Regions from separate parts of the Devosia sp. WQ 349K1 genome, predicted to be linked through region 4. Evidence: predicted binding sites of a transcription regulator. Region 4 holds the regulator's gene; each other region holds the start of a gene.
The links. Region 4 encodes LexA, which represses DNA repair genes until DNA is damaged. Its sites were predicted from a motif close to TGTTCNNNNTGTGTTCNG; they were not measured.

Region 1: the regulator LexA is predicted to act here: its motif matches at 2,734-2,751, upstream of uvrA (excinuclease ABC subunit UvrA).
Region 2: the regulator LexA is predicted to act here: its motif matches at 3,144-3,161, upstream of recA (recombinase RecA).
Region 3: the regulator LexA is predicted to act here: its motif matches at 2,922-2,939, upstream of JHL21_RS11155 (YifB family Mg chelatase-like AAA ATPase).

The regions. Positions count from the first base shown of each region.
Region 1 is NZ_JAENGO010000001.1:627,509-635,417, forward strand. It holds gene JHL21_RS17955 (GGDEF domain-containing protein) at 1-1,081, shown strand, start outside; gene JHL21_RS02865 (MBL fold metallo-hydrolase) at 1,083-1,760, opposite strand; gene ssb (single-stranded DNA-binding protein) at 2,033-2,575, opposite strand; gene uvrA (excinuclease ABC subunit UvrA) at 3,030-5,924, shown strand; gene JHL21_RS02880 (DUF1489 family protein) at 6,092-6,526, opposite strand; gene JHL21_RS02885 (glutathione S-transferase family protein) at 6,523-7,200, opposite strand; gene mgtE (magnesium transporter) at 7,525-7,909, opposite strand, start outside.
Region 2 is NZ_JAENGO010000001.1:802,535-810,443, reverse strand. It holds gene cckA (cell cycle histidine kinase CckA) at 1-1,898, shown strand, start outside; gene araD1 (AraD1 family protein) at 1,965-2,960, opposite strand; gene recA (recombinase RecA) at 3,241-4,314, shown strand; gene alaS (alanine--tRNA ligase) at 4,551-7,190, shown strand; gene JHL21_RS03875 (DMT family transporter) at 7,245-7,909, opposite strand, start outside.
Region 3 is NZ_JAENGO010000005.1:94,127-102,035, forward strand. It holds gene JHL21_RS11135 (outer membrane beta-barrel protein) at 1-331, opposite strand, end outside; gene JHL21_RS11140 (NfeD family protein) at 442-891, opposite strand; gene JHL21_RS11145 (SPFH domain-containing protein) at 895-1,878, opposite strand; gene JHL21_RS11150 (glycoside hydrolase family 25 protein) at 1,968-2,795, opposite strand; gene JHL21_RS11155 (YifB family Mg chelatase-like AAA ATPase) at 2,971-4,497, shown strand; gene JHL21_RS11160 (DUF1294 domain-containing protein) at 4,572-4,952, shown strand; gene JHL21_RS11165 (YafY family protein) at 5,005-5,712, opposite strand; gene JHL21_RS11170 (aldose epimerase family protein) at 5,800-6,810, opposite strand; gene JHL21_RS11175 (LacI family DNA-binding transcriptional regulator) at 6,946-7,909, shown strand, end outside.
Region 4 is NZ_JAENGO010000001.1:278,651-286,559, forward strand. It holds gene JHL21_RS01205 (ABC transporter ATP-binding protein) at 1-1,237, opposite strand, end outside; gene JHL21_RS01210 (BMP family protein) at 1,301-2,299, opposite strand; gene lexA (transcriptional repressor LexA) at 2,632-3,351, shown strand; gene JHL21_RS01220 (IlvD/Edd family dehydratase) at 3,737-5,545, opposite strand; gene JHL21_RS01225 (2-dehydro-3-deoxygalactonokinase) at 5,813-6,730, shown strand; gene JHL21_RS01230 (2-dehydro-3-deoxy-6-phosphogalactonate aldolase) at 6,733-7,344, shown strand; gene JHL21_RS01235 (SMP-30/gluconolactonase/LRE family protein) at 7,341-7,909, shown strand, end outside.

The DNA of each region.
Region 1 (7,909 bases), 350 kb from region 4:
GATCCGGTCCGACGAGGGTACGGTACACACTTTACCAAATGGCATGAGCCTGATTGGCGTGCCTTTCCTTTCGGCCTACGCCACCGAAGCCAGCTGGTGCTTATTCTGGACCTATGAGCGGCGCTCCTCCGCCGACCTCTATCGGGCCCTCGCCAAGGCGACGGCGCTTCTAGCCAAAAGCGCACTTGGCCAGCATCGCAAAGCCGCCGATCACCACGCCGAGCTCGTCGAGCGCGCCGCAGCCACAGCGCGAATAGGCGTCTGGGGCTGTACTTTGCCCGACGAAATTCTGTCTTGGAGCGATGGCGTCTACGATCTTTTCGAATTGCCACGTCGCACGATCGTTTCGCGCGATGAAGTATTGCGCCTGTACAGCGCTGAGTCAGCCGCCGAGCTTGAACAACGCCGGGCCCGTGCCATCGAAACCTTGACCGGGTTTTCTATGGACGCTGACATCACTACGGCGAAAGGCAATAAGCGCATTCTGCGCATTACCGCCGCCATTGATCACATCAATGGCGTCCCGACGCAGATTTATGGCGTCAAGCAGGACATCACGGCAGAACACGCACTCGTCGAGCAAACCCGCCTACTGGCTGAAACCGACCCACTGACGGGCATCGCCAACCGCATCCGCTTCCAATCCTGCCTCGATGATCTGCATGGCCGTACCAAGCCTCAGGCGGTCGGCGCCCTCCTGCTCGTCGACCTCGACAATTTCAAGACCATCAACGACACTTTCGGCCACCTTGCAGGCGACGCCTGCCTCATCGAGACGGCGCGCCGCCTTAAAGCTGTCGTCCCTCCCTCCGCGCTCGTGGCCCGTTTGGGTGGCGACGAGTTCGCTATTGTGACGGATGCTTCCGAGCCCTTTGATCACACTCTACCAAGCACCATTTTGGAGGCCTTCGCCGCCCCCATGATGTTCGGCGACAAATCGTGTCGGATTGGGATTTCGATTGGCGTCGCCGTGCGTCAGGCCGACGATGTGGCAGACACACTCTATCACAGCGCCGATCTGGCCCTCTATCAGGCCAAGGAAAGCGGCCGCGGAACGTGGCGCCTGTTCCGCGACAGCTAATTCACGCGTACCAGTTTCGCATGCGCAACTCGATCCCTTCACCCAACCCTGTTTCCAGTGGGCTGAGGTCACTTTTCCCAAAGTGATAGGGATAAACAATCTTGGGCTTGAATGTATTGATCGCTTCAAGCGCTTGGTCAGGCGTCATCGTATACGGCAGGTTCATCGGCACGAAGGCCACGGTGATATCCGTTAGCGCCAGCATGTCGTCGGTTGGCTCTGTATCGCCAGCCACATAGACAGTCACATCGCCAAAGCTCAATACGTAACCATTGCCGACGCCCACGGGATGATAATTCATCCTGTCTGCCGTGATGTTGTGCGCCGCAATAGCACGCACGGGAATATCGAGCAGGCTACCCTCTGCTCCATTGGCCAGAGCAGTTGCATTGGCTTTCAGTGCTGGCGGCAAAAGGTCAAACACTTCCTGATTGGTAATCAGCTTGGCATCCCCAGCGATGGCCATCAGCGTTTGCAGATGGAAGTGGTCCTGATGACCATGTGTGATCACGATGGCATCGGCTGGCGGCAAGTTCGCATAGAGTTCAGCCCCGCCAACAGGATCGACATAAATCGCTTTGCCACCCCACTCCAACACGAGGCTGGCGTGGTTTACTGGGTGAATGAGCAGATCGCCCCCGCTGGTTGGAATTGTGTCTGCGCCTGCCTCCTGCGCCATAACCAACCCTCCACTCGCGGCCGCACCCAAAGGTAGCAGTGCCATCCCAAACAAAACTGAACGTCGTTGTACCATTTCTTCCTCCAAGAAAATTCCCACGGTTGCCGAGTGTAAAGCGCTCTACCAAACCTATGCTTTGCATCAATATTGCAAAACTCTAGCGCGCATCCCCCCTCGCACCAACCCAAATCTCATCCTCTGGCCAGTCACAAAAGCAAAAGGGCCGCTCTCGCGAGCAGCCCTTCAAAAATTCCATGCCTGCTAAAGCGACATCAGAACGGGATATCGTCATCCATGCCGCCTGGCTCAAACACTGGCGCATTGGAAGAAGGACGACGCGATGCGCCACCCTGATTGCCGTAGCCACCGCCGCCGCCACCGCCCTGGTTGCTGACGCCACGGAAACCACCGTCGTCCTGCTGACCACGGAAACCGCCGCCGCCACCGCCACCTTCACCCTCGCCACGGCCATCTAGCAGCACCATGGACGAGTTGAAGTTCTGCAGCACGATCTCAGTGGAGTACTTGTCCTGACCGGACTGATCCTGCCACTTGCGGGTCTGCAACTGACCTTCGATGTAAACCTTCGAACCCTTGCGCAAATACTGCTCAGCAACACGCGCCAGACCTTCCGAGAAGATCACCACGCGATGCCATTCAGTCTTCTCGCGCTGTTCACCGCTGTTGCGGTCCTTCCAGCGTTCAGAAGTCGCGATAGAAAGGTTTACAACTTTACCGCCATTCGGCAGGTTGCGGACTTCGGGCTCATTGCCCAGATTGCCCACGAGAATAACCTTGTTCACACTGCCAGCCATGGCAAATCCTTCCGAATTCAGTCCCGGTCTGCACCGTTACGGGACGCTCCAAGGAGGTGAGGCCATCCCCGGTGCGGGACACTCACCTAAGTCAGACACCTTAAACCAGTCCGCCTCGCGGTACAGGCGCGCATTTCAGGTTCTTAACAACTGACTAATGTTCTCAAAATGTTCCACACCAAAGCCCGCCGGTCAAGCCCCTGCTGACACGGTCTGTCAGCAGGCTTGATGCAAGCAGACTTCCGAAGTCGCGCAGTATTCGGGGCTTGCTCAAATAAAATGTTCCCTTTACGTTCACAAAACATTTGAACCGGACTCGAAAACCTTTGCGTTGACGATCGCGTTAGCATTTCTTGCGCGCAACCCAACGCGAGCCTATGTGATGGCTTTCGCCAAATCCGTATAACTCCCATGGTGCAGCAGCCGCTGCGCCATTTGAAGCATGGACGACCAGATGAAGAACCCGCCGAGCCAAAACCGCGAAATCATCGTCCGCGGGGCGCGCGAACACAATCTCAAGGGCATTGACGTCAAGCTACCGCGCGACAGCCTCATTGTGATGACCGGCCTTTCCGGCTCGGGAAAATCCTCTCTCGCCTTCGATACCATCTACGCTGAGGGCCAGCGCCGCTATGTGGAGTCTCTCTCCGCTTACGCCCGCCAGTTCCTCGAGATGATGCAGAAGCCCGATGTGGAACACATCGAAGGCCTGTCTCCGGCGATTTCGATCGAACAAAAGACCACCTCGCGCAATCCGCGCTCGACGGTCGGTACGGTCACCGAAATCTACGACTATCTGCGCCTGCTCTACGCCCGCGTCGGCATACCCTATTCACCAGCGACCGGCCTGCCGATTGAAAGCCAAACCGTCACCCAGATGGTGGACCGCCTGCTTGAGCTCCCGGAAGGCACACGCCTCTATCTGCTGGCGCCGATTGCACGTGGCCGCAAGGGTGAGTTCAAGAAGGAACTCGCCGAGCTGATGCGCCGCGGCTTCCAACGCGTCAAAATCGATGGCGAATACCACGAGATCGAAGACGCTCCGGCCCTCGACAAAAAGTTCAAGCATGACATTGAAGTCGTGGTTGATCGGCTTGTCGTTTCACCCGATATCTCCGGCCGCCTCGCCGAAAGTTTTGAAACGGCACTTGGTCTTGCAGAAGGCATTGCCTTTGCCGAGTTCGCCGATGAGAAAGACGAAAAAGGCAATCCGCGTCGCCTGACCTTCTCCGAGAAATTCGCCTGCCCTGTTTCCGGCTTCACCATTGCCGAGATCGAGCCGCGCCTGTTCTCCTTCAACAATCCCTTTGGCGCTTGCCCGGTTTGTGACGGCATCGGCACCGAGCAAGGCATTGACGGCGATCAGATCGTCCCCGATACCGAGCTTTCGCTTAAGGACGGGGCCATTCTACCTTGGGCCAAGACCAGCGCGCCCTATTACCAGCAGACCCTCGCGGCCGTTGCGTCCCACTACGGCGCGTCCATGACCACGCCGTGGAAAGACCTGCCGTTTGAGGTTCAGCACGCCGTTCTGTTCGGCACCGGCCGTACTGCTATCGACTTCGTCTATGACGATGGCCTGCGCCAATACAAAACGTCAAAAGCGTTTGAGGGCGTCATCGGCAATTTGCAGCGTCGCTACAAGGAAACCGAAAGCGCCGGCACGCGTGAAGAGATCGAAAAATACATGTCGGCAAAGCCATGTCTGTCCTGCGGCGGTTATCGCCTCAAGCCAGAATCCTTGGCCGTCAAGATCGATGGTCTACACATTGGTCAGGTGACGGAGAAGTCGATCCGCAATGCCGCTGAGTGGTTCAATGAGCTCACCGACAAGCTGAGTCCGACCCAAAAGCAGATTGGCGAGCGCATCCTCAAGGAAATCCGCGAACGCATCAATTTCCTGATCGACGTGGGCCTCGACTATCTCTCCATGTCCCGCAATTCCGGCACATTGTCGGGCGGCGAAAGCCAGCGAATTCGTCTTGCCAGCCAGATTGGCTCGGGCCTGACCGGCGTGCTCTATGTTCTGGACGAGCCATCCATCGGCTTGCACCAGCGCGACAACGCCCGCCTTCTCGAAACCCTGCAACGCCTCCGCGATCTCGGCAATACCGTCATCGTCGTTGAACACGACGAGGACGCTATCCTCACCGCCGATTATGTTCTCGACATTGGCCCCGGCGCTGGCGTCAACGGCGGCAATATTGTTGCCGAAGGCACGCCGCAGGACATTCTAGACCACCCGGATTCCCTAACCGGCAAATACCTCTCCGGCCGCATGGGGATCGCTATCCCCGCCGAACGCCGCGAAGGCAAAGCGGGCAAATCGCTCTCGCTCAAGGGCGCCACTGGCAACAATCTCAAGAATGTCGATGTCGACATTCCTTTGGGAATGTTCGTCGCCATCACCGGCGTTTCCGGTGGCGGCAAGTCGACGCTGATGATCGACACCATGTACAGTGCGATTGCGCGCCGCCTGAATGGTGCACGCGTGGTCCCCGCCCCGCACCAAAGCCTCACTGGTCTCGAATACCTCGACAAGGTCATCGACATCGACCAATCCCCGATTGGCCGCACGCCGCGCTCGAACCCTGCCACTTACACCGGTGCTTTCACGCCGCTGCGCGAGTGGTTCGCGGGCCTCCCCGAAGCCAAGGCACGTGGCTACGGCCCGGGCCGCTTCAGCTTCAACGTTAAGGGCGGCCGTTGCGAGAAATGCGAAGGCGACGGCGTTCTCAAGATCGAGATGCACTTCCTGCCCGACGTCTACGTCACCTGCGACGTTTGCAAGGGCAAGCGCTACAACCGCGAAACGCTGGAAGTCCAGTTCAAGGGCAAGTCGATCTCCGACGTTCTCGACATGACCATCGAAGAAGCCGTCGAGTTCTTCGCCGCTGTTCCCGTCATTCGCGACAAGTTCGCCACCCTGCAACGCGTCGGCCTTGGCTACGTCAAAGTTGGCCAACCGGCAACGACCCTCTCGGGCGGCGAAGCGCAACGCGTGAAACTGTCGAAGGAACTGTCGAAACGCGCCACCGGCCGCACGCTCTACATGCTCGACGAGCCGACCACCGGGCTTCATTTCCACGACGTCGCCAAGCTCTTGGAAGTGCTTCAGGAACTGGTCGATGGCGGCAATACCGTTGTCGTCATCGAACACAATTTGGAAGTCATCAAGACTGCCGATTGGGTGATCGATCTAGGCCCTGAGGGCGGCGATGGTGGTGGTGAAGTCGTCGCCGCAGGCACGCCGGAGACCGTTGCGGCGAATAAGCGATCCTATACGGGCAAGTACCTCAAGGAGGTCATCGAACGACGCCCTCAATACGCGACCCGCGCAGCCGAATAGATTCAAACTCTCAACAGGGGCCACTAGGCCCCTGTTTTATATACAGTTCCCACCCGCAAACCGAACACAACCAGCCCCGCAAAGCGGGAAACCGCGCTCACCCGCTGGCACAGAACCATCGCCCCGCGCCCCCGTGGGGAGGGATCGAGGGTGAGGTTCAGCGCCCGTCAGATCAGCCCCATCCGTGCCAATTCAGCGGCGATCTCCATCGAGTTATCGCTATCGTTATTCGCCCCGACGCCCAGATCAGGCGGAGCGTCCTCTGGACGAAGATAGCGCCAACCTTGGAAAGGACGCTTGGGATAGGGCACAGTCCGGACAATCTCTGGATCAAGGATCAAATCGCAATAGTTGATCCCCTCTTCACTGGTGTGCGAGCCAAACCGCAGGATCTTCTGACGGCAACCGATAGAGCCTGCGATGACCCAATAGATCGACGCCTTGCCGTCCATCTCGTCGCCGCGTTTGGGCGTCATACGCGTCCGGTGAACGTGCACGTCCTCGCCATAATCAGCGCCCCACCAGTGAGCGCGCTCATGGCGGTAGCTTTCGAGTTCCTCCACGCTGGAAATCCCAACGCAGAGTTTAACCATATGAATCATGCCAAATTTCCCGGAGCGACACGCCCCTGAATAACGTCGATCTCATCATCGTCAACGATCCAGGGTTCCTGTAACGCCAAATTGCGCCATGCCTGGAAGGCGGGCAGCGCATAAATCGCCTCGACATAGCGACCAGCCAAATCCGACACTGGCAATACATAGGTGCGAATGCGCGTTGCGACAGGCGCAAACATCGCATCAGCCGCCGAGAATGCGCCAAAGAGGTATGGCCCGCCCGACTTCTGCAGCAAGCTTCCCCACAACGCTTCGAGACGCGCCAAATCAGAACGCACCGCATCCGCATCCACCCTGCCCGGGTGCGAAGCCCGTAGGTTCATCGGGGCGCGATTGCGCAATGCCGAGAACCCACCATGCATTTCCGCCGCTGCGGCACGAGCCAATGCGCGCTCTGCTCGATCACGCGGCCAGATTGCATGCTCCGGAAATGTCTCGGCAAGATACTCGATGATGGCGATTGATTCTGGGATCAACAGCTCCCCATCGATCAGCAGCGGCACACGCCCGGTAGGTGAATGTTGGGCCAGGACATCGCGGAAATTCGGGCCAGAGAGCTGTAGGACTTCATCCTCGAAGGCGATGTCAAAATGCTTGAGCACGAGCCAAGGACGCAAAGACCACGTCGAATAATTGCGATTCCCGATCAATAGCTTCACCGCAGTCTCCTCAACCAAAAAAGCAGGGCGCCCGGTGGCCAGGCGCCCTTCCTGAACTCTTGGGAGAGACTAGTCCCGGCGTTTAAGCAACGCCAGCTACAATCGAAAAAACCAGTGCCATGGACACAAGGCACACCAGTGCCCAACTCATGGTCATCCACAGATTAGGCTTCGGTTGACTGCGCATGAGATCGCTCCTTGTCAGTCGTCCACACCAAGCCGCCACCGCGCGGCAGATGGTAAATGAAACGCTAATGACAATAGAGATGGGATGCAAGCGACCATTCTGCAACAGTCACGCGGGTGCGTTCGCGTGACTGTTTGTCAGAATAGGCCGAACCACAGCCCGGCAATTCCCAAAAATGCAAAGAAGCCAACCACATCGGTAATCGTCGTCACGAATACTGCCGATGCAATCGCCGGATCCGCTTTCAAACGATCCAGCGTTAAAGGAATGAGCACGCCGAATGTACCGGCAACGATCATGTTAATCACCATGGCCAAGGCGATCACCACACCCAGTTCTGGATTGCTATAGCGGAACCAGGTCACAAGCCCGATCAGAATGGCGAAGAGCACACCATTGGCGACGCCCACCACCATTTCGCGGCGAATGAGCCGGCGCAATCGCCCACCATCCAGCTCACGCATGGCCAGCGCACGCACCGTCACCGTCATCGTCTGCGCCCCGGCATTCCCGCCCATAGAA
Region 2 (7,909 bases), 520 kb from region 4:
TTGACTATCTTGATCACTCGCCTTCCGGTTTCTTCTCTGCAGATGCCCAGGGCCGCATCCAGTATCTCAACTCAACGCTTGCGGATTGGCTGGGCTATGATTTGGCCGAGTTTAATGTCGGCCAGTTGGCGCTATCGGACATTGTCCGTGGAGATGGTGCGTCGCTGCTGATGCGTGGTCGTGGCGATGGCGAAATTCGCACGGAGATCATCGACATAGATTTCGTGCGCCGCAATGGCACGACATTGCCGGTGCGGCTGTTGCACCGTGCAGCGCGCTTGGCCGATGGCGAACTCGGGGAAACCCGGACGTTGGTGCTCGATCGCTCCAGTGCCCCAGACAATGAAGAAGCGCTACGCGCCGCTGAAGTGCGCTTCTCGCGCTTCTTCAACGATACGCCATTCGCGATTGCGACCCTTGATGGGGAAGGGCGGATTGTCCGTACCAATGCCCCATTCAGCCGTATCTTCCAGTGGTCGGGGGAAGCGCAAAGTCTGGAGCTGCATCCGGTCGTTGACTTGGTCGATGGCTCTAGCCGCGACAAGCTGGTGAAGGCCATTGCCGACGCTATGTCGGGGCGGTCGGCCGTCGAGCCTGTAGATGCGACGCTCAATATGGAAGGCGATCACGCGGTTCGCCTTTATATCTCCGCTTCGGAACTCAGTGCTGGTTCGCCTGAACAGGTGAACGTCTACGCGCTTGATATGACGGACCAGCGCAAGCTCGAAGCGCAGTTTGCGCAAAGCCAGAAGATGCAGGCGATTGGTCAGTTGGCAGGCGGCATTGCCCACGATTTTAACAATCTCCTCACCGCTATTATTGGCTTCTCCGATCTCCTCTTGCTCAAGCACAAGTTGGGCGATCCATCCTTTAATGAGCTGATGCAGATCAAGCAGAACGCTAATCGCGCGGCCGGTCTTACCCGGCAGCTCTTGGCTTTCTCGCGCCGCCAGACCCTGCGGCCACAAGTGCTTGAATTGCCGCTGATCGTTGATGATTTGACGGTGCTATTGAAGCGCATGATTGGCGAAAAGAACCAGCTGGCCGTCGATCATGGACGTGATATTTGGCCAGTTCGCGCTGACGTGGTGCAGCTAGAGCAGGTTATTATCAACCTCGTCGTTAACGCCCGTGACGCTATGCCTAATGGTGGCTCGATCACCATTCGCACCAGCAATGTGGGCGAGATCGATGTTGTCTCCATGCGCCATGAAGGCATGCCGGCAGCCGATTACGTGCTCATTGAGGTGGAAGATACCGGTACCGGTATGAGCCCAGAAATCTTGCAGAAGATTTTCGATCCTTTCTTCACCACCAAGGAACTCGGCAAGGGTACCGGGCTTGGTCTGTCGACCGTTTATGGCATCGTCAAACAGACCGAAGGTTTTATCTATCCGGTTTCGACCGTCGGCGTGGGCACGACTTTCAAGATCTTCCTGCCGCGTCATGTACCGACGATTGAAGAAGTGCAGAAGGCAGCTATCGCGGCCGCCGTTCCAGCCAAGGACCTTACCGGTCACGAACGCATTCTGCTCGTGGAAGACGAGGAAAGCGTCCGTGCCTTCTCCGCTCGCGCGCTGCGCGCTACCGGCTATGAAGTGCTCGAAGCCGATAGCGGGGAAGAGGCGATCTGGGTGCTCGAAGACCACAATTATGAGGTCGATCTGATCATCTCTGACGTGGTGATGCCGGAAATGGACGGACCGACCATGCTCAAATCGATCCGTGGTAAGATCAAAAATCTCAAGATCATCTTCGTCTCTGGTTATGCTGAGGAAAGCGTACGACGCGACATTGAGGACGATCAGAGCGTCGACTTCCTGCCAAAGCCTTATTCGCTCGACGACATCAATTCCAAGGTCAAGGAAGTCCTGCAGCGCCAGGACAAGCCGAACTGATCATGTAGTCTGAACAAAAAAGCCCGCTTCATGAGAAGCGGGCTTTTTACTGCGCGGGTGAGGGGATCAGTAGAGCCCCAAAACTTTCACATCCTTGTCGGCATCGATCGCAACGCCATTGCGGAGCGGTAGACCGAACTGGGTCTCTTCGATTTCGAAGACGTCGCCGGGTTGAGTCGAAATCCCATCAGCAAAGCTCAGTGTTGCTGTCCCGAACATATGCACATGCACATCGCCCGGCTGGCAGAATAGGTCATATTTGAAGTGGTGGTATTCGAGATTGGCTATGGTGTGGCTCATGTTGTCCTCGCCAGAGAGGAACGGTTTTTGCCACAGAACTTCGCCATTACGCAGGATGCGCGAGGTGCCCTCCACGTGCTTCGGTAAATCACCGACACGGATTTCAGGGCCAAATGAACACCAGCGCAGTTTCGAGTGTGCGAGGTACAAATAGTTGATGCGCTCGGTGACGTGGTCAGAAAACTCATTGGCTACGGCAAAGCCGATGCGGCGAGGATTGCCATCCCCATCGATCACGTAAATGCCGGCCATCTCCGGCTCTTCACCAGCGTCGAGGGCAAAGCTTGGGGACGGGATTGGCTGGCCGGGCCTCGCAACGATATTGCCATTGCCCTTGTAGAACCACTCCGGCTGGACGCCACGCTCACCGTCTTTCGGTTTGCCGTTCTCAAGTCCCATACGGAACATTTTCATGCTGTCGGTCAGCTCTTCGACAGGCTTTGAACCATTTGCCTTGTGCATTGCGTCGCGGGTTGCTGCCGAACCAAGGTGGGTTAGGCCCGTTCCGGTAACGTGCAAATGGGCGGCATCGGGGTGGTCAATGGGCGAAAGCAAGCGTCCTGCGGCGGAGAGCTGTGCCTTGTCGACGGTCTCACCAAGACCCACAGCCTTCACCACTGCAGGGATGCCACCTTTGGTCAAAAAAGCCTTCTGCGCCAAAGCGTAGACGCTCGTGATCTCGTTGAGGCGTCTCGTGACGCCCTCGAGCGTTACGCCCACAGCACGCGTGTTGTTGTCGTCCAAATATTGAATGAGATGCATATCAGTCCTCGGCTGCGCTTCCCCTGAGCGGGGGCATAGAACCCAAGCTTTTGGCAGCTGTCTAGCTATAAATCATACTTTTTAAAGTGGCGCGACAGGCGCAGCAGAATCGCGGCAATTGGGCCCTGAACAGGCTGTCTTTCAAAAGTCTGGCTTTGTTCTCATTTTCCGCCTTGACTGAATGGGTACAAAGTGAGAACAAATGCGATACAGATATCGCACATTGGCTAGATCCTCTCGTTGCAGTGACTTCGAGAGCGTGAAATAAGGAGACAGCATTATGGCAGCTTCGTCGCTTCGCGTTGTTGAAGGTGGATCTATGGACAAGGATAAGGCTCTTGCGGCCGCGCTGAGCCAAATCGAACGTAATTTCGGTAAAGGCTCAATCATGCGCTTGGGTGAAAACCAGGCGATTGAAGTTGAAGCTATTTCAACCGGTTCGCTTGGTCTCGACATCGCGCTGGGCATTGGTGGTCTGCCAAAGGGCCGTATTGTCGAGATTTTTGGTCCGGAAAGCTCCGGTAAGACTACATTGGCGCTGCATGTTATCGCGGAGGCCCAGCGTAAGGGCGGCATCTGCGCGTTTGTGGACGCCGAGCACGCACTTGATCCGGTCTATGCTCGTAAGCTTGGCGTGAATATCGACGACCTGTTGATTTCGCAGCCGGATACTGGCGAGCAGGCGCTTGAAATCACGGACACCTTGGTGCGCTCGGGCGCGATCGACGTGCTCGTCATCGACTCGGTTGCGGCTCTCACCCCTCGCGCTGAACTTGAGGGCGAAATGGGCGATAGCCTGCCGGGACAGCAGGCGCGTCTGATGAGCCAAGCCATGCGTAAGCTGACCTCGTCGATTTCGAAGTCGAAGTGTCTGGTCATCTTCATCAACCAGATCCGTATGAAGATCGGTGTGATGTATGGTTCGCCAGAAACCACCACAGGCGGTAACGCGCTAAAGTTTTATGCGTCAGTTCGCTTGGACATCCGTCGTATCGGTGCTCTCAAGGATCGCGAAGAGATCGTTGGTAACCAGACCCGCGTGAAGGTGGTCAAGAACAAGCTTGCCCCGCCGTTCCGTCAGGTCGAATTCGACATCATGTATGGCGAAGGCATTTCCAAAACCGGTGAATTGCTCGATCTGGGTGTGAAGTCCGGCATCGTCGATAAGGCGGGCGCTTGGTTCTCCTGGGAAAGTCAGCGTCTGGGGCAGGGGCGTGAAAATGCCCGACAGTTCCTCAAGGATAATCCAGAAGTCGCCAACACCATTGAACAGGGTGTGCGCGAAAGCTCCGGCCTCCTCGGTGAAGTGCTCTTGGTGGCGGCCGGCGAAGACGACGCAGGTAGCGAAGACTAAGATTGAAATTGATTGCACTACCCCCGCTTCGGCGGGGGTTTTTGTTTTCCGGGGAGACGCTTTAGGTCAAATAATTGACAAAGCCGTCACAGCACTTGGGGCAAATGCGCCACTTGCTGAAAACTCGCCGGTTTTTCCCCGTCCAACGCTGGACACACAACGAGCCATCACGATAAATAGCCCCCAAATTTTCCTACTCGGGCGTCACTGCGCCCGCTCGCCATGAAAGCCTGTGTATGACCAGCGTAAACGATCTTCGTTCGAGCTTTGTCGACTACTTTGCACGCAATGGCCACGAAGCTGTTGCCTCGAGCCCGCTCGTCCCGCGCAATGACCCGACGTTGATGTTTACCAATGCGGGCATGGTCCAGTTCAAGAACGTCTTCACCGGCGTTGAAAAGCGTCCTTACTCGACCGCGACGACGGCGCAGAAGTGCGTACGCGCTGGCGGTAAGCACAACGATCTGGACAATGTGGGCTTTACCGCGCGCCACCACACTTTCTTTGAAATGCTCGGAAACTTCTCGTTTGGCGATTATTTCAAGTCCGACGCGATTGAACTGGCCTGGAACCTCCTCACCAAGGATTGGGCTCTTCCAAAAGACAAGCTGATGGTCACCGTCTATCAGGACGATGATGAGGCTATGGAGCTTTGGAAGAAGATTGCTGGTCTTTCTGAAGATCGCATTGTTCGCCTCGGCGCCAAGTCCAACTTCTGGCAGATGGGCGATACCGGCCCTTGCGGTCCGTGCTCGGAAATCTTCTATGACCACGGCGATAAGGTCTGGGGCGGCCCTCCGGGTTCTCCTGATGAAGATGGCGATCGTTGGATCGAAATCTGGAACCTTGTTTTCATGCAGTTCGAACAGCATGCCGATGGTTCGCGTACTGGCCTGCCACGCCCGTCCATCGATACCGGCATGGGTCTTGAACGTATCGCTGCAGTGATGCAGGGGGTTCACAACAATTACGATATCGACCTGTTCAAGGCGCTGATCTCGTCTGCCGCTCACGCAACCAATTCCGACATCAACGGTCCGGGCAATCGCTCGCTGCGCGTAATTGCCGACCACTTGCGTTCGATGAGCTTCCTCATTGCTGAAGGCGTACTGCCGTCCAATGAAGGTCGCGGCTACGTTTTGCGCCGCATCATGCGCCGTGCGATGCGTCATGCGACCCTTCTGGGTGCTAATGAGCCAGTGATTCACAAGTTGGTTCCAACCCTCGTGCGCGAAATGGGTCAGGCATATCCAGAACTGAGCCGTGGCGAAGCCATGATCGCGGAAACCGTCCGTCTTGAAGAGGGCCGCTTCCTCAAGACCCTTGGCCGTGGCCTGCAGATCCTCGAAGCCGAAACCGCTTCGCTGGGCGAAGGCGACGTGCTCGCTGGTGCGACCGCGTTCAAGCTCTACGACACCTATGGCTTCCCACTCGATCTGACCGAAGACGCCTTGCGTTCGCGTTCGATCACTGTTGACCAGGCAGGCTTTGATGCCGCTATGGCGCAGCAGAAGGCCGAGGCCCGCAAAAACTGGGCTGGTTCGGGCGAAGCGGGCACCGACACTGTTTGGTTCGGTCTTGCCGACAAGCTCGGCCCAACCGAATTTCTCGGTTACGAAACTGAAACTGCAGAAGCCGAGATCAATGTCATCTTGGTCGATGGCAAGGAAGTCACTGAACTCTCCGCTGGTCAGGACGGCATTGTCGTCGTCAATCAGACACCATTCTATGGCGAAAGCGGCGGTCAGGTCGGCGATAGCGGCGTGATCAAGGCTGATGGCGTTGTGGCCCTTGTGACCGATACCAATAAGTATCAGGGCGTCTTCGCGCATCGCGTCTCCGTCAAGGAGGGGGCGCTGAAGGTCGGTCAGGCTGTTGAGCTGGTTGTCGATCACACACGTCGTTCGGCGATCCGTTCGAACCACTCCGCGACCCACTTGCTGCACGAAGCGCTGCGCCTCGTTCTCGGTGATCACGTTGCGCAGAAGGGCTCGATGGTTTCGGCCGATCGTCTGCGCTTTGACTTCGTCCACACCAAGCCAATGACGCCACAGGAATTGGCAGAAGTTGAAGACATCGCCAATGCGATCATTCTCCAGAACACCCCGGTTGAAACACGCCTAATGGGCGTGGAAGAAGCTAAGGAATCTGGCGCGCGTGCTCTGTTCGGCGAAAAATATGGCGACGAAGTTCGCGTTGTTTCCATGGGTGAGCCAACCGGTAACAGTGTTGGCTGGTCCGTTGAACTGTGTGGCGGTACGCATGTGAAGCGTACTGGCGATATCGGTCTGGTGTCGATTGTGTCGGAAGGCGCAGTTGCTGCTGGTGTCCGTCGCGTTGAAGCACTCACCGGCACTGCAGCTCGTCATCGTGGCAACACCAATATCCAGCTGGTTTCCTCGGCGGCCGGTCTCCTACGTTCGGGAACCCACGAGGTTCTTGATCGTATTGAAGCGCTGCAGAACCAGCTTAAGAGTGCTGAAAAGGCTCTTGCTGATGCCCGTCAGAAGCTGGCGCTCGGCGGTAGCGGTGAAGGTGGCGGCGCTACCGAAACAGTCAACGGCGTGACCTTCGTTGGTCGCGTGGTTGAAGGCATTGCGGCTAAGGACATCAAGTCGGTCGTTGACGCTGAGAAGAAGCGTATTGGTTCCGGCGTGGTTGTCGTTGTCCTCAAGGGTGAAGACGGCAAGGGCACTGTTGCTATTGGCGTCAGCGAAGACCTCACCGCCAAGTACGCTGCAGGCACATTGATCAAGTCCGCTACAGTTGCTCTCGGCGGTCAGGGCGGCGGCGGTCGTCCGGATATGGCTCAGGGTGGTGGACCAGACGCTTCCAAAGCTGAAGACGCCGTTGCGGCGATCCGCGCGCTGCTCTAAGCGGGTCAGTTCGAAATACAAAAGCCCCGTCGAGAGACGGGGCTTTTTTTATGGCTATTGGCCGGTACGAAAGAAGAAGATGCGGGGCTTCCAGCGGATCGGTCTGCGGTCGCTGATGACGTTGAGGAGGCCAGCGATCACCACGATCACCATGCCGATAATGGCTACCCAATCCGGGTATTCGCCAAAGAAGAGTGCCCCAAATAGGATAGCCCAGATGAGCTGGCTGTATTGGACAGGGGCCACGATGTTGGCCGGTGTGACCTTCGTGGCTGCAATGACAAGTAGCCCGCCGAGCCCTCCGAGCAGGCCGATGCTGAGGAAGATCAGCATCTGTTCCCACGTTGGTATGACGAAGGTTGGGATCATCAACAAGCCATTGATGATCGCCGAATAGAGCACTTGCAGCCCGACAATGCTAACGCGCCGCTCGCGGGGCGCTACATGGCGCAGAATGATGGTCGTGATGGAGCCAAGGAAGGCGCCGAACATCATAATGTAGTGGCCGGGCAGGACTTCACGCACGCCCGGGCGGATGACCAATACAACACCCAAGAAACACAGGACCAGCAGCAGCCAGCGCTGGATGGTGACGTGTTCCTTGAGAAACACTACTGAAAGTATGGTGACGAATACAGGTGTGGTGAAGCCGATCGCATAGACGTCGGCAAAGGGAATATGCGTAAAAGCGTAGACTACGCAGGCGCTCCCCGTAATTG
Region 3 (7,909 bases), on a different contig from region 4:
TGATCTGCGGGTCACTGCCGCGCGCCAATTCGGCGTGGGCATTGATATGAGTATCAACGACATTGCCCAGGCTGCGCAAATCGAGCTCGGGGCGCAGGTGGGCGCTAAAACTATTGCCATCGCTGGACGAGATCTGCGTGCCTCTTAGACCGAGTGACCAGTCTATCTCAAAGGGGGGCGCCCCTTCCTCTGTCGGGACAAAGCTTGTAGGCGCAGCCGGGTAAAGCCCTGGCTGTAGGCGGTCGTCACTAATGGGGTCGGCAAGCACTGACCCCGCGCACAGGCACGGTGCCAATGCGAGCAGCGTCAAATTCAGCTTCTTTACCAACAAAACTCATGGCTCCGCCGTCAAGCAGGGCGTTTCTTCGACCGCGTCGAAAACCCCTGTCATGCCCATAAGGAACCCTTGCACGTCATGGTTAAATACTGGTTGAGACGGGCCTAAAACGCCTCCACTCTGAGGATATTACCGTCGGCGCCAACTACTCGCACTTTGCTCCCGGTGGTCAAGTCAGGCCCTGAGACACGCCAAACCGTGTCGCCGATATGCATTCGGCCCAAGCCGCTGATGATCGGTTCGGAGAGGAGCCCTGTTTGCCCGATCAACTGGTCAGTCCGTTGATTGAGCAGTGGTTTGTCACTGTGTGCCTGCCGACGCTTTGCACTCTTGGTCCAGATGAAAATAGCGCTCAAAGAGAGGGCCGCGAAGGCTAGCCATTGGAGCGGCCAACTGACCGCGACCACCAGCGTCAGCGCGCCAATGACCAGAGCGGAGACACCGAACCAAATGAGGAAGCCGCCCGGCACTGCCAACTCAAGGCCGAGCAAGATCAGGCCAAAAACCATCCAGCTCCATGGTCCAAAGCTAGCGATAAGAGCAATAAGGTTCATGTTTTAACCCGCGTTTGGAGGACGACCAGTGCCGCGGGGCTGGGACGAACCCGAGCCAAAGGCTTCGCGGGCGATTTCGGCAATGCCGCCGATCGAGCCGATCACGCTGGCGGCTTCCACGGGCAGCATCAGAACCTTTTGGTTTGGCGAGGTGGCGATGCCCTCGAGGGCTTTGATGTAATTGTTGGCGACAAAATAATTGATCGCCTGCACGTCACCCGAAGCAATTGCCGCCGACACCAGCTGGGTCGCGCGCGCTTCGGCTTCCGCCGCGCGTTCACGCGCTTCAGCGTCACGGAAGGCAGCCTCTTTGCGGCCCTCCGCTTCGAGCACTTGCGCCTGCTTTTCGCCTTCCGCCTTGAGAATGGCAGCTTGGCGACGGCCCTCGGCTTCCAAAATTGTCGCGCGTTTCTCGCGCTCCGCCTTCATTTGGCGACCCATCGATTCGACAAGATCCTTGGGTGGATCAATGTCCTTGATTTCGATGCGGGTAATTTTGACGCCCCAGGGCGAAACAGCGGTGTCCACCACCCGCAACACGCGGTCATTGATTTCATCGCGATGGCTGAGCAGCTCGTCGAGATCCATGGAACCCATGACGGATCGGATGTTGGTCATGGTCAGATTGAGGATGGCATTTTCCAAGTTCGACACTTCGTAAGCAGCTGCTGCAGCGTCGAGAATTTGGTAAAATGTGACGCCGTTGGCTGTCACCGTGGCGTTGTCGCGTGTGATCACCTCTTGATGTGGAACGTCGAGGACTTGTTCCATAACATTGAGCTTTTTACCGATGACATCGATAAAGGGCACGATCAAATTAAGCCCGGGCTTCAGTGTGCGAATGTAACGGCCAAATCGCTCGATGGTGTAGTGGTAGCCCTGCGGCACGGTCTTGGCGCCAGCAAACAAGACAATGATCAGCAGTATCGCAAGTGCGATTAGAACTGTGTTCAAACCGCCTAGGCCCAATTCATCCAAAAATCCCATCGCCGCGCTCCCATAACAAAAGTGCTGCCACGTTACCGCAGCAGCACTCTATTGGGGATAGGCTATTCGCTAAGATTTACTGAGCCTGGCTATTTGGCGTAGCCGCAGCGGCCAGTCTGCTGCAGCGCTGGTATGGCGCGTGGATCACAGCCGGTCGAGAGGAAGGTCATCCATTCGTTCTGTGAGCCATAGAAGACGTTGCGATCCACCTCGCCCCGCACACCGGCCACAAGCCCAGTCTGGGTATACTGCCAGAAGGTCCAAGGACGGTTCTTATAGCGCTCATGCGGCTCGGCAGCGGTGGAGCGCAGCCAGAAGCTATTGGGGAAGTACTCGCCTTCGAGAATGTCGCGGTGGAAGTTCATGTCAGTGTAGATGATTGGCAGCTTACCGCTGTGGCGCTCCATCACATCCAGCATCAGACGAATTTTTTCCAAGGCATCGGCCTTGCTCGGCTTGGTCTTGCAGCTCGAGTGATTGTTCCATTCGAGGTCCAGAACCGGCGGCAGTGCCGATGGGTCTGCTGGCACATTGGCAACGAACCAAGCGGCCTGCTCGGAGGCCAGCGAACACCACGTCATAAAGTGATAGGCGCCGCGTGGCATGCCGGCCTGAGCGGCGCGCTGCCAGTTCACACGGAAGTCAGGGTCAAGATAGTCCTTGCCCTCGGTCGCTTTCATGAAAACGAATTGAATGCCAGCACCACGAGCGCGGGGGAAATCGACGTTTTCCTGATAGCGCGCGACGTCAATGCCCTGCACCGGCATCGAGCGGGCTCGATCAACGGCCTTATGCGGACGGTTGTCGCCCGGAATAGCTCCATAGAGCCCACCGCCAGTAGCACAAGCAGCCAATGCAACGCCGACGAGGGCGAAGACAGCGCCTTTCGCAAGGGTGGAGAGGCGGGGAGATTTCAAAACCGGTTTCATCAATGAAGGCACACGCTACGCACAACTTAAGCTGGCCTTTGTTTCAACATTTCTGGGTTAATGGAGTTTTAGGGTAACCAATATGGCAGTTCGCATGGTTAATAGACCATATTGCGTTCTCTTTGCGTTCTGTTAGCCTGCCTTTGGCTAGGGGGACATACCTATGGTGACACGCGTTGGCACCGTGGCGTTTCAGGGGATCGAAGCTGTTCCGATTGAGGTGCAGGTTCAGATAGCGCCGGGTTTACACCGTATTTACATGGTCGGGCTGCCGGATAAGGCAGTCAAAGAGGCCAGCGAGCGTGTCCGCGCGGCGCTCGTCGCCTCGGGACTTGGTCTGCCCGCCAAGCGCATTACGGTCAATCTGGCCCCCGCTGATCTTCCCAAAGAGGGTAGTCATTACGACTTGCCGATCGCGCTGGCGATGATGGCGGCTATGGGCGCCATCCCCAGCGATGCGCTCGATGGCTATCTGGTCCTGGGGGAATTGGGTCTTGATGGCCGCATCGCTCATGTCAGTGGCATTTTGCCCGCCGCACTTGCCGCCAGTGAAAAGGGCATGGGCGTTATTTGCCCCGCCGCCTCTGGTCCTGAAGCGGCCTGGGCGGGCGAAGACATTGATATTATTGCTGCCGATAGCCTGCTTGCGGTAGCCAATCACCTCGTTGGGCACCAATTGCAGGCTCGGCCCAAGCCTGCCCGCCAATCCGATGAGCGCAGCAATTTGCCCGATCTCAGCGATGTGCGGGGACAAGCTGTCGCTCGTCGTGCCCTCGAAGTGGCCGCGGCCGGAGGGCATAATCTCCTATTCGTTGGCCCGCCCGGTGCGGGAAAATCCATGCTGGCGGCCCGCCTACCCTCTATTTTGCCACCCCTTAGTCCGCGGGAATTATTGGATATTTCCATGATCCAATCCATTTCCGGCGAGTTGGTCGGCGGCGTCCTCTCCGATCGTCGTCCCTTCCGTGCCCCGCACCATTCTGCCTCAATGGCAGCCCTTGTTGGCGGCGGCTTGCGCGTCAAACCCGGAGAGGTCAGCCTTGCCCATAATGGCGTGCTCTTTCTGGATGAGTTGCCAGAATTTGCGCCCAATGTTTTGGACAGTCTGCGCCAGCCTTTGGAGAGCGGCGAAACAGTCATCGCCCGGGCAAATGCCCGCGTCACCTATCCTAGTCGCTTCCAACTCATTGCCGCTATGAACCCCTGTAAATGCGGTTACGCCGGAACGCCGGGTCATATTTGTAAGCGTGGCCCGGCCTGTGCCGGTGATTACCAGGCCCGTATCTCTGGCCCTTTTCTGGATCGCATTGATATCCGCATTGATGTGCCAAGCGTATCGGCCGCCGAGATGATCGGCGCCGTTGGGGAGGCCGAGTCTTCGGCCGTTGTGGCTGGCCGTGTGGCACGGGCACGAGAGTTTCAGCGCCAACGCTATGACGCCGCTGGACACCCTGAGGTCCTCACCAATGCGTCAGCCACGTCAACGCTGATAGAGCGACTTGTTGAGCCTGATCGGGAAAGTCAAAACTTGCTGCTGCAAGCGGCAGACCGGTTCAATCTTTCGGCTCGCGCCTATCACCGCGTTCTCAAAGTCGCGCGGACCCTGGCTGATTTGGCTAGTTCTGAAAAAGTCTCTCGCCCGCACATCGCGGAAGCGCTGAGCTATCGATTGAGCTTTGAAACACGTTAGCGTTTAGGCCGATACAAAGCAGTTGTTTAAGCTTTGGCCTTACCACTTGAGGACCGGCAATAAGGACGAATTGAATGGCGAAAAAGCACACGAGCAAGTTTCGCTATTTTTGCGTCGCGGCGCTGCTTTTGGCGCTCTGCTTTGGCCTTGTCACGTTCCGCCTGCCCTTCTGGGTCGCCGCACTGTATTTCGGCATGGGACTCGTTAGTCTGGTGCTTTATGCCATCGACAAATCATCTGCGCGCGGGGGGCTTAGACGTATCCGGGAGCTGCATCTGCTATTTGCGGACACAGCGTTTGGTATTCTGGGCGGGCTACTCGGGCAGCAATTGTTCCGGCACAAAACGCAAAAGCAGCTTTTTGTGGTGTCGGCGCTCGCACTTACCGCGTTCCATTTGCTGGTTATTTTCGCTGTCATCGAGATGACACCAGGTCCGGTGCGCTCGCTCAACTAGTGCCGTGTTTCACGTGAATCCAAAATTCCAAATCCGTGATTCACGTGGAACATCAGGTGTTCCCTTCGGTGTACTTCACATCGTGCTCCCACGAGGCGCGCCATTCCTTTTCGAGCTGTCCCCGACGCTTGCCGTAGCGTTCTTCGGTGAGCTGAAGGCTGACAATACGATCCGTGCGGAAGTTTCGGAACGCGTTGCGTAGCAGGCACCACGCTGCAATGGTTTGTTTTCCTTCGTAAAACGCGAGCCCGACAGGCCAGATCGTCCTTGAACTCGCGCGCGCCTGCTCATCTTGGTAGTCGATGATGACAGCGCGCTCCTGCCGCATAGCTTGGCGAATATCGCCGAGCACGGGCACGGGTTTTCTCTGGCCCCAAATGGCGACGGGCCAAAGAGCGGTGTCGCTGATCCGATCGCGCAAATCATCCGGCGACGCGGTCGCAATTTTTGCCAAGGCATTGCGCGCGGCTGCACCCAAGCCATCATCGGGTTGCGCCTCGACCCAGCGTGCGCCGAGGACGAGTGCCTCTAGCTCTTCGGGCGTAAACATGAGCGGTGGGAGGAAAAATCCGGGTTTCAGCATGTAGCCAATTCCCGCTTCGCCATCGATTGGGGCGCCCAGCCCAATAAGGGTTTGGATGTCGCGATAAAGCGTGCGCACAGAGACTTTTTGTTCCTGCGCCAAAGCAGCGGCAGTAACCGGCATACGGTGACGCCGCAAGGCGTCCATGATCGAGAAAAGTCGCTCGGTCTTATCCATAGAGGCGTTCCCATATTCCGCTCCTGAGCAGTGTGGCTCAGGAGCGTAACGAAGGGAACGCTCATATCTTGTCAGCAGAGCACTGCGTTAGGAAATTTCGATTTCGCACCAGTGGCTGTACGGCTTGTCCGGACCGCAAATGATATTGGGGAAATGCGGGTTGTGCAGCGCGTCGGCTGGGCACTGGTCTTCTAGGCAGAAGCCAGAGTGCTTGCCGTAGATTTTGCCCTCAAGGCCCGGCATTTTCATATCGGTCCATACCGCATTGTAGAACTGCACGCCCGGACGATCCGACCACAACTTTAGGGTCAGATCCTTGTCTGGCGAAACAACGGTTGCGAGCGGTTCGGAGAATTTTCTACCGTTATCAAGCACCAGCCCCATATCGTAATCGACCCCCGTGCCCTTTTCGTCGCGCATGGTGCGCGGCTTACGGAGATCGTAAATTGTGCCGCGCGAGGGGAGAATGGCTCCGGTTGGCGCCAGATCATCACCCAGGATCGTATAGGCGCTCGAGTTGATCTGAACGGTGTGGTCGAGGACCGTGTCGGTCGTGCCAAGATTGAAATACTGGTGCTGCACGAGGCTGATCGGCGTGTTGCGGTCCGTGGTGGCGCGAAGCTCCAACCGCAGGCGGTTTCCGATCAACGTATAGGTCGCATAAAAATTCACATTGCCCGGATAGCCCATGGCTCCATCGGGCGAGAAATGGCTGAAGCGAACCGAGTTGTTCGACGAATCAACTTGGCCCTGCCAGACCTGATGGCCCAAGCCATCAGTGCCGCCGTGCAGCTGAAGTTTGCCAACATTGGCTGCGAGTTGATAGGTCGTGCCATCGAGCTCGAAACTGGCGTCTTTAATCCGGTTGGCGACGCGTCCCGCGATCGCGCCGAAATGGGCGCCATGGTCCAGATAGGCCTCAAGATTATCGAATCCGAGAACGACGCTTCTCTCGCCCCCATTGACTGGAACGCGCCAATCGCGGACAGAAACGCCATAGCCGATAATGTCGACAGAGACGCCGGTGTCGCTGGTCAGGCGAAACTGATCGACCCTCTGGCCGCCGATTTCGCCGAATTGTGAGACGGTTACGCCCATAATGTCCTCCACTTTGGCACAAGGGTCTAGCTTTATTGTCTCTTCACCGCAACGGGACACTTGACCTTTGCTAGGCGCGCAACAACTCTGCAAAAGCAGACGCAAGTGTGGGGAAGCAGTTTGTCAGAGGAAAGCTTGAAACGTCGAGCAACTGTACATGACGTTGCTCGTGCAGCTGGCGTCTCTCTCGCGACTGTCGACAGGGTGCTCAATGGCCGCCCCGGGGTGCGCGCGGCAACAGCCACGAAGGTCGAAGACGCTATCGCCGAGATCGGGTTTACCCGTGATCTCAACGCTTCGCTAATGGCCCGAGCGCGCGATCTGCACCTCGTTTTCTTTATCCCCGAGAGCACCAATGAGTTTATGGAGAGCCTTGCCGACGCTGTGTCGCGGCGTGTTCTGTCTGCCCAGTCGGACAGAATTCATCTCGAGTTGGTGCGTATAAAAGCTTTTGACGCGGTCGGCTTGGCGGAGCGCTTGGATAGGCTTGATCCCAAAACCACCGATTACGCCATTGTCGTTTCGGGCGATGAACCAGAGGTAATCGCGGCAATAGATGGCGCTCATCGTCGCGGCATTAGTGTCATTACGCTGGTTTCTGACCTGCCCTTGTCGGCGCGGCGGAATTTCATCGGCGTTGATAATGTTGCGGCTGGACGCACGGCAGCCTCGCTCATGGGGCGTTTCCTGCCCCAAGGGGGCAAGGTTGGTGTTATGGCGGGCTCGCTCCACCTGCGCGATCACCTGGATCGTCTCGAAGGGTTTCGGAGTGTGATCGCATCCGAGTTTGCGCACATCGAACTTATTGGCCCCAAAGAAGGCCATGATGAGCGCAGCTTAACGCAAGCCTTTGTCGCAGAACTTATCAAAGAAAATGAGGGACTTGCCGGCATTTATAACTTGGGTGCAGGCAATGCTGGTCTTGTCGCTGCGCTAGAGGCGTCTGGGCGCGGTGGTGATATCAAAGTGATCACACACGAACTGACCGGGCCAACACGTTTGGGGCTCATGGGTGGAACTATCGATGTGGTTCTGGATCAGAACCCTGATGGTGAGATTCGTGAAGTTATTGCCGCTGCGCGCAGCCTAACCTTGTCAG
Region 4 (7,909 bases):
TGCCGCCAGAGAGCAGCCGCGCTTCGGCGTCCGGCCCCGGGCAACGCACGTCATAGGCCGCAATCGCTTCCGTCGCCCGCTGCTGCATGGCTTTACGATTGAGCAGGCCATAGCGCGAGTATGGCGCGCTGCGCACTTCCTCAATGGCGATATTGTCAGCAACACTCATCGTGCCAACGACGCCGTCATGCTGACGATCTTCCGGCATGCGCGCCACACCAGCCTGAACCAGCGCACGCGGGTCCGCCTTGGTCAGCGCTTCGCCATAAAGGCGCACTTCGCCAGCGTCCGGAACAGCAAGCCCCGAGATCAGTGCGGCAATGCCCGATTGGCCATTGCCCGACACACCGGCCAGACCGATGATTTCGCCAGCCTTGAGTTCAAAGCTGACATTGCGCAGTGATTGACGGGTCGAGCCCTGCTTAAGCGACACATTGGCAAAGCTCATCAGCGGCTCGCGCGGCGTTGCGGGCGTACGCTTCACTTCCGCCACAGCCTTGCCCACCATCAGGTCGGCAATATCGCGACGATCAGAATTTGCAGTGACGAGCTCACCGGCCTTGCGGCCGCCCCGCAGAACCAGAATACGGCTCGATACGGAGAGCACTTCACCCAGCTTGTGAGAGATAAAAATAACGCCCAGCCCATTCGCAGCCAAGCGGCGCAGAACGGTGAAGAGCCCTTCGGACTCTTGTGGGGTCAGAACCGCGGTGGGTTCATCCAGAATAAGCACGCGGACATTGCGATAGAGCGCCTTCAAGATTTCAACGCGCTGCTTTTCGCCCACGGTGAGGCTGGCGACAGGACGATCAAGGTCCACATCAAGCCCACTCTCCGCAATAATGGCTTCCACCTTCTTGCGCGCCGTAGATTTGCCCCCAAGCGCAAACATGCCCTCGGTGCCAAGACGAATATTGTCGAGCCCGCCGAGGTTTTCCGCCAGCGTAAAATGCTGGTGGACCATGCCAATTCCGGCCTTCAACGCCGCGCCAGGCGAACCGGCAGGCAAAATTTGAAGGCCAGCCTCGCTCGCAACACGAACCACACCCTCATCCTGCACATAGTGCCCGAAGAGAATGTTCATCAATGTCGTTTTGCCGGCGCCGTTTTCCCCCAGAAGGGCTAGGATTTCGCCCCGCTTGAGACTGAGATTAATCCCGTCATTCGCGGTGAGTTTGCCAAAGCGCTTGGTGATACCCTCAAGTGAGAGCACCACATCCCCCTGTTGGTCGGTCATTGCCGCCCCCAAAAAATAGAATAGGCCGGGCGTGGGAAAACCCACACCCGGCCAGAAAAAGGATTACATGCTGGAGCTTGGTTCAGCGTCGTTGATGTCGACCTTGAAAGTACCAGCAAGGATTTCAGCTTCCTTGGCCTTAGCGGCAGCAACTGCGTCCGCACCAGCAAGCGCTTCATCATAAACTGCGCTCGAACCACCGTGCTCGAGGAAGGCATAAATGCCGTAATCCGAAGCGGTGAAACTGCCAGCCTTAATGTCGGCAATTGCCTTGTTGATCATTGGCTCGCCGTGCCACAGCGCCGACGCCAGAATGGTGCCTGGGTAATCCGCTGCGGTGTCGATCACGTTGCCGATGGCCAGAACGCCGCGTTCCTTGGCAGCGTCAGACACGCCAAAACGCTCTGCGTACAGAATGTCCGCGCCCGCATCGATCATAGCGAATGCCGATTCCTTGGCCTTCGGAGGATCGTACCAGGAGTTGATGAAGCTCACCGAGAACTTCACCTCTGGGTTGACCGAGAGCGCGCCCTGCATAAAGGCGTTCATCAGACGGTTCACTTCTGGAATAGCGTAACCACCGATCATACCGATCTTATTGGTTTCGGTCTTCATGCCCGCAACCATGCCGGTCAAATAGCTTGGTTCTTGGATGAAATTGTCGAAGGTGGCGAAGTTTGGTTCAACTGGCTGGAGCGAGGACCCCATCAGGTACATCACTTCTGGGTATTCTTCAGCAACGGCACGCGCTGGCTGTTCAACACCGAAGGCTTCACCGATCACCAGCTTAGCGCCCTGTTCCGAATATTCGCGCATGACGCGTTCATAGTCGGTGTTCGACACGTTTTCCGAATACACATATTCGATCTCGCCGCGTTCCTGCGCTGCGATCAGCGCGAGGTGGAGGCGCGATGCCCACTGCTGCTCAACCGGAACGGTCCACACAGCTGCAATCTTGGTCACATCCTGCGCCAATACCGACCCGGTCAGCGACAGAGCTGCGACGCCGAGTGCGGCCGCCGAAAGAAAGGCGCGTCGACCGAATTTCGTTAGAGCGGTCATTTTAACCCCCAATGAGTGTGCAAAAAACGAACAAAAATCTCTCTTGCCTATCTAGCGAGCGAAGACGCTTGGTTGGCAAGTTGAAAATTAAGGTTTTTTAAATCTGTTCCGTCTTGCTGACGAGTCGCATTTGCTCCTCAACGCCGCACTGTGCCTGTGACCCGTTTACGCATGTTTGGGTCCCGGGCTTGGACCGGCCAAAACCACCCATCTATGCATGCGCATATTACAGTCGTTTGGCAGTGCTGACAGGAACATGGCAACACTTGCAGAACATTTGAGGAACACATATAGTCGTTCCGTCTATGTTCCGATTCTGGGGTCTGGGGCCGATGCTGACGAAAAAACAACACGAATTGCTGATGTTCATCCATGAGCGGATGAAGGAGAGCGGTATTCCTCCGTCATTCGACGAGATGAAGGATGCGCTTGATCTGGCGTCCAAATCCGGCATTCACCGTCTCATCACGGCCCTCGAAGAGCGCGGCTTTATCCGCCGCCTTCCCAATCGCGCCCGTGCGCTCGAAGTGGTGAAGCTCCCGGATTCGATGAACCCGACCTTGGGTGGCCGTAAATCAAAGTTCGAGCCCAGCGTCATTGAAGGCACTCTCGGCAAGGTTGCCGCGCCCCCAGCGCGTGCTCTTCCATCCGCCGCTGACGATTATGCTCGCCCCATCTCCATTCCGGTTATGGGCCGCATTGCAGCAGGCACGCCCATTGAAGCGATCCAGACCCACTCGCACACCATCGCTGTACCGCCAGAAATGCTCGGCTCAGGCGAACACTACGCATTGGAAGTGCGTGGGGATTCGATGATCGACGCAGGCATTTTTGATGGCGACACCGTCCTCATCAAAAAGCAGGATACGGCCTCGAACGGCGAAATCATCGTCGCCCTTGTCGACGATGAGGAAGCGACGCTTAAGCGTCTGCGCCGCAAGGGCGATACGGTCGCTCTGGAAGCGGCCAACCCGGCCTATGAAACCCGCATTTTCCCGCCCGATCGGGTCCGGGTTCAGGGCCGCTTGGTCGGCCTGATGCGGAAATACTGAATTGGCGGAGGGGCAAGTTGAAAAACTCTGCCCCTTTGTTCTGCGCGGCGTTGGTTCTTGTAACACGCCTCCACGATACTCCCCGCGCCCCGGAGTGGCGTATATTCTTCCAACGCCCGCTCGCCGACCTTCGACATCACAGGCGCTGAGCCAGTACACGCGCAAAGCCGAGCATTGCGCTCACGGCTAAGCCCGAGCGCCGCCTCCATTTTCATATATCCCCGCTCTAAAGGACGCGCCCCTTCGCGCCCTAAAAGGCCATGTCCGCGCCAAAGCTGACGCCCATAAGTGCCAGCCAAAAGCCACAGATAGGCCAATCGCGGCCACGCTGGCTGGACGCATAAAAAGGCCCGCTTTCGCGGGCCCTTTCTCACGCATATCGCGCTTAGTGATTGTCGCGTGGCAGACCTTCGGTCTGGGCAATGCGCTGGTATTTGTCGGCACCACGCAGAATGGCGCCGTCGCCCAATTGGCCGACCAGGCCGCGCTGGATTTCCTGCCAAGGGGTCTGATGCTTGGGGAATTTGTATCCGCCCTCTGCATTCAGATCCAAACGGCGGGCGGCGATTTCCTCGTCCGAGATGAGAATGTCCGCTTCACCCTTATTGAGGTCGATCCGCACCCGGTCGCCCGTCCGCAGGATCGCGAGGTTGCCACCAGCCGCCGCTTCAGGCGACGCGTTGAGGATCGAAGGCGAACCCGACGTGCCCGACTGACGACCATCACCGATACAAGCAAGGGACGAAATGCCCTTCTTAATCAGATAGCTAGGCGGACGCATGTTCACCACTTCCGCAGCGCCTGGATAGCCGATTGGCCCCGCGCCGCGCATGAACAGCAGCGTATGTTCATCAATAGCAAGCGAGGGATCGTCGATCCGGTGGTGATAGTCTTCAGGACCATCAAACACCACCGCCTTGCCCTCAAACATGCCCGGATGCTGCGGATCGGAGAGATAGCGCTCGCGGAACTCGGGGCTGATCACCGAGGTCTTCATAATGGCGCTGTCGAAGAGATTGCCACGTAGCACGAGGAAGCCCGCTTCCGACTTCATCGGATTGTCGAAATGACGGATGACCTTGTCGTCCTCAATCGGACGATTTCGGCAGTTTTCGCCAATCGACTTGCCGTTCACGGTTGGGGCGTTCTCGTGGATAAGCTTCTGTTTCATAAGCTCATTCACCACCGCAGGCACACCGCCCGCGTGGTAATAGTCCTCACCGAGATATTCACCCGCTGGCTGCAAGTTCACCAAGAGCGGCACCTTGTGCCCATGCTCCTGCCACTCGTCGATATTGAGGTCGACACCAATATGCTTGGCAATCGCATTGATATGGATTGGCGCATTGGTCGAGCCGCCGATGGCCGAATTGACCACGATAGCGTTGAGGAAGTTTTCCTTGGTCAGAATGTCGGATGGCTTGAGGTCTTCACGCACCATCTCCACCGCACGCTTGCCAGTGCGATAGGCCATTTCCTGACGGTCACGATACGGCGCTGGAATCGCTGCAGAACCCGGCAGCTGCATGCCAAGAGCTTCAGCCAGCGAGTTCATCGTTGTCGCTGTGCCCATGGTGTTGCAATAGCCAGTCGACGGGGCCGAAGACGCAACCAATTCAATGAACTTTGGATAATCGATTTCGCCAGCGGCGAGCAGTTGGCGGGCCTTCCAGACGATGGTGCCAGAGCCAGTGCGTTCGCCCTTATGCCAGCCGTTCAACATTGGGCCAACCGAGAGCGCAATCGCCGGAATATTGACCGTCGCCGCACCCATCAGCATAGCGGGTGTGGTCTTGTCGCAACCAATGGTCAGCACCACGCCGTCCAGCGGATAGCCGTAGAGCACTTCCACGAGGCCCAAATAGGCCAGGTTACGGTCAAGACCTGCTGTCGGGCGCTTACCGGTTTCCTGTATCGGGTGAACCGGGAACTCAATGGCGATACCGCCTGCTTCGCGAATACCTTCGCGCAGACGCTCAGCCAGAACGATATGGTGACGGTTACAAGGGCTTAGGTCGGAGCCGGTCTGCGCAATGCCGATAATCGGCTTATCGGACTGCAGCTCTTCGCGCGACACACCATAGTTCATATAGCGCTCAAGATAGAGCGCGGTCATGTCTGGATTGTCGGGATTATCGAACCACGCACGCGAGCGCAGCTTCCGGCCGCCATTGCCGCTGTTATCTACCGTCATAGATCAATTCCTTGGTTCTCCGCCCTGCGGAGCACTGGGGTCTGTTTGCTCCTGTTCTAGCACGGCAATTCTGGAATGGAACGGGGCCGCAGCTTAAAATCATACAAATGACTCTAAACACCGTGAGAATCTGATTTTCGGCGCATTCCACCTTACTCAGCGCGCGGTGCAATCAGGCAGTTGCGGTTAAGCCATACAAGAACGGGCTAGTCAGTGTCGGTCTCCGGCTTTACGTTCGCGCCGCAGACTTGGAGGGACTACGAAGTGATGCAATCAGGAGCATGGGTCGCTGTTGACTGGGGCACCTCAAATTTAAGGGCTTGGGCGCTGGACGGCGACGGGTCCGTAATCGGAACAGCAAGCTCCGACAAAGGCATGGGCAAGTTGACCCCCGATGCTTTTCCCGGCGCACTGACAGAAACGATCGGCCAATTAAGCTTGGCAAATGCGCCAGACGAAGTGCTGATCTGTGGCATGGCAGGCGCGCGCCAAGGCTGGCTCGAAGCGCCTTACCTTGAAGCCCCGACCGACCTTAAGGACTTGGCCGCGGGCGCGGTCCATCCTGAAATGGCTGGCGGCTTGCGCGTCTCCATTTTGCCCGGCGTATCCCAGCGTCACGGTAGCGATGACGTTATGCGTGGCGAGGAGACTCAGCTCCTTGGTCTCGCAGCGATCTCCCCCGACTATTCCGGTCTCGTCTGCATGCCCGGCACCCACTCCAAGTGGGCAAAGCTCTCCGGCACCAAGATCGAGAGCTTCTCGACGGCCATGACCGGCGAGATGTTTGATCTTCTCAAAACCCATTCCGTGCTTCGCCACTCCCTACAGGGCGACCTCACCACTGCAGATCGCGATGACGGGTTTGTCTTTGGCGCCAGCAAGGGTCTCGAACACCCCGAGAATTTGATCGGGCAGTTGTTTGCCGCGCGCGCCAGCGCTCTTCTCTCGGGCCGGAGCTCGGCATGGTGCGCAGGCTATCTCTCGGGCCTCCTCATTGGCTCTGAGATCGCCGCCAACCGCTCCAAGATCGGTTACGACCCCGTCCCCCTGATCGGCTCGCACAATCTATGCGCCCTTTACGCCCGCGTACTGGGCATGACCGGCGCTTCGAGCCGTATCGTAAATGTTACAGACGTCATGCTCGCAGGCCTTAAGGCCGCGCGTACCGGCATCGCAGGAGTATAAATATGAACCATCGTCACATCATCGCCATCCTGCGTGGCCTCAAGAACGACGAAGCTGTTGCCGTCTGCACCGCGCTCGTGGATGCCGGTATTACCCTGATTGAAGTGCCGCTCAATTCGCCCAACGCTCTCGAAAGCATTCGCCTTGCGGCAGAGGCGCTTTCAGACCGTGCGGACATTGGCGCAGGCACGGTGCTTTCCGTTGACGACGTCCGTAACGTCAAGGCTGCCGGTGGCGTCTTCATCGTCTCGCCTGACACCAATCCGGAGGTGATCAAGGAAACCGTAGCCCAGGGCATGGCCTCCTATCCCGGCGTCTTCTCACCCACCGATGCGTTCACCGCCATTCGCAATGGCGCGACCGGGCTAAAATTCTTCCCAGCCGAAGTTCTGGGCTCCAAAGGCATCAAGGCCGTTAAGGCCGTCCTGCCGCCTGCCGTTCCAACCTATGCTGTCGGCGGCGCCAACCCCGATAATTTCCACGAGTTCTTCGCTGTCGGTTGCACGGGCTTTGGCCTTGGCACCTACATCTTTAAGCCCGGCATGAGTGTCGCCGAAGTTTCGGAACGCGCCAAACTGGCCGTGGCCTCCTATGACAAAGGAGCCAAGGCGTGAGCGAGACCGCACAGTTACTTGTCGATAGCCAATGCGCCCTTGGTGAAGGGCCATTCTGGCACCCACACCGCGAAAAACTCTTCTGGTTTGATATCAATAATCAAACCCTCTTTGCCGTCGATGAAAATGGCAAGGATCAGGAAAGCTGGGCGTTTGACGAGATCGTCACCGCCGCCGCGATCATCTCCGCGGATGAACTCGCCTTGGCGACGGAGACAGGGCTAAAGCGTTTCAATCTCGTCACCGGTGAGATCAGCCTCATCGTCGCTATTGAAGCCGATAATCCGGGTAACCGCTCCAATGACTGTCGCCTCCATCCATCAGGCGGCTATTGGATCGGCACCATGGTCAAGGACGAAGGGCCAGCCGAAGGCGCGCTCTATCACTTCCGTAAGGGGAAGCTGACGCAAATCCGTTCTGGGGCCGCCATTCCCAATGCAGCCTGCTTCACCGCCGACGGCAAGCGTGCCTACTGGACCGACACGCCAACCCAGAAAATCCTCACCGTCGCGACAGACCCGGCAACAGGCTTGCCCCTCGGCGAATGGGAAGTTTTCGCTGACGT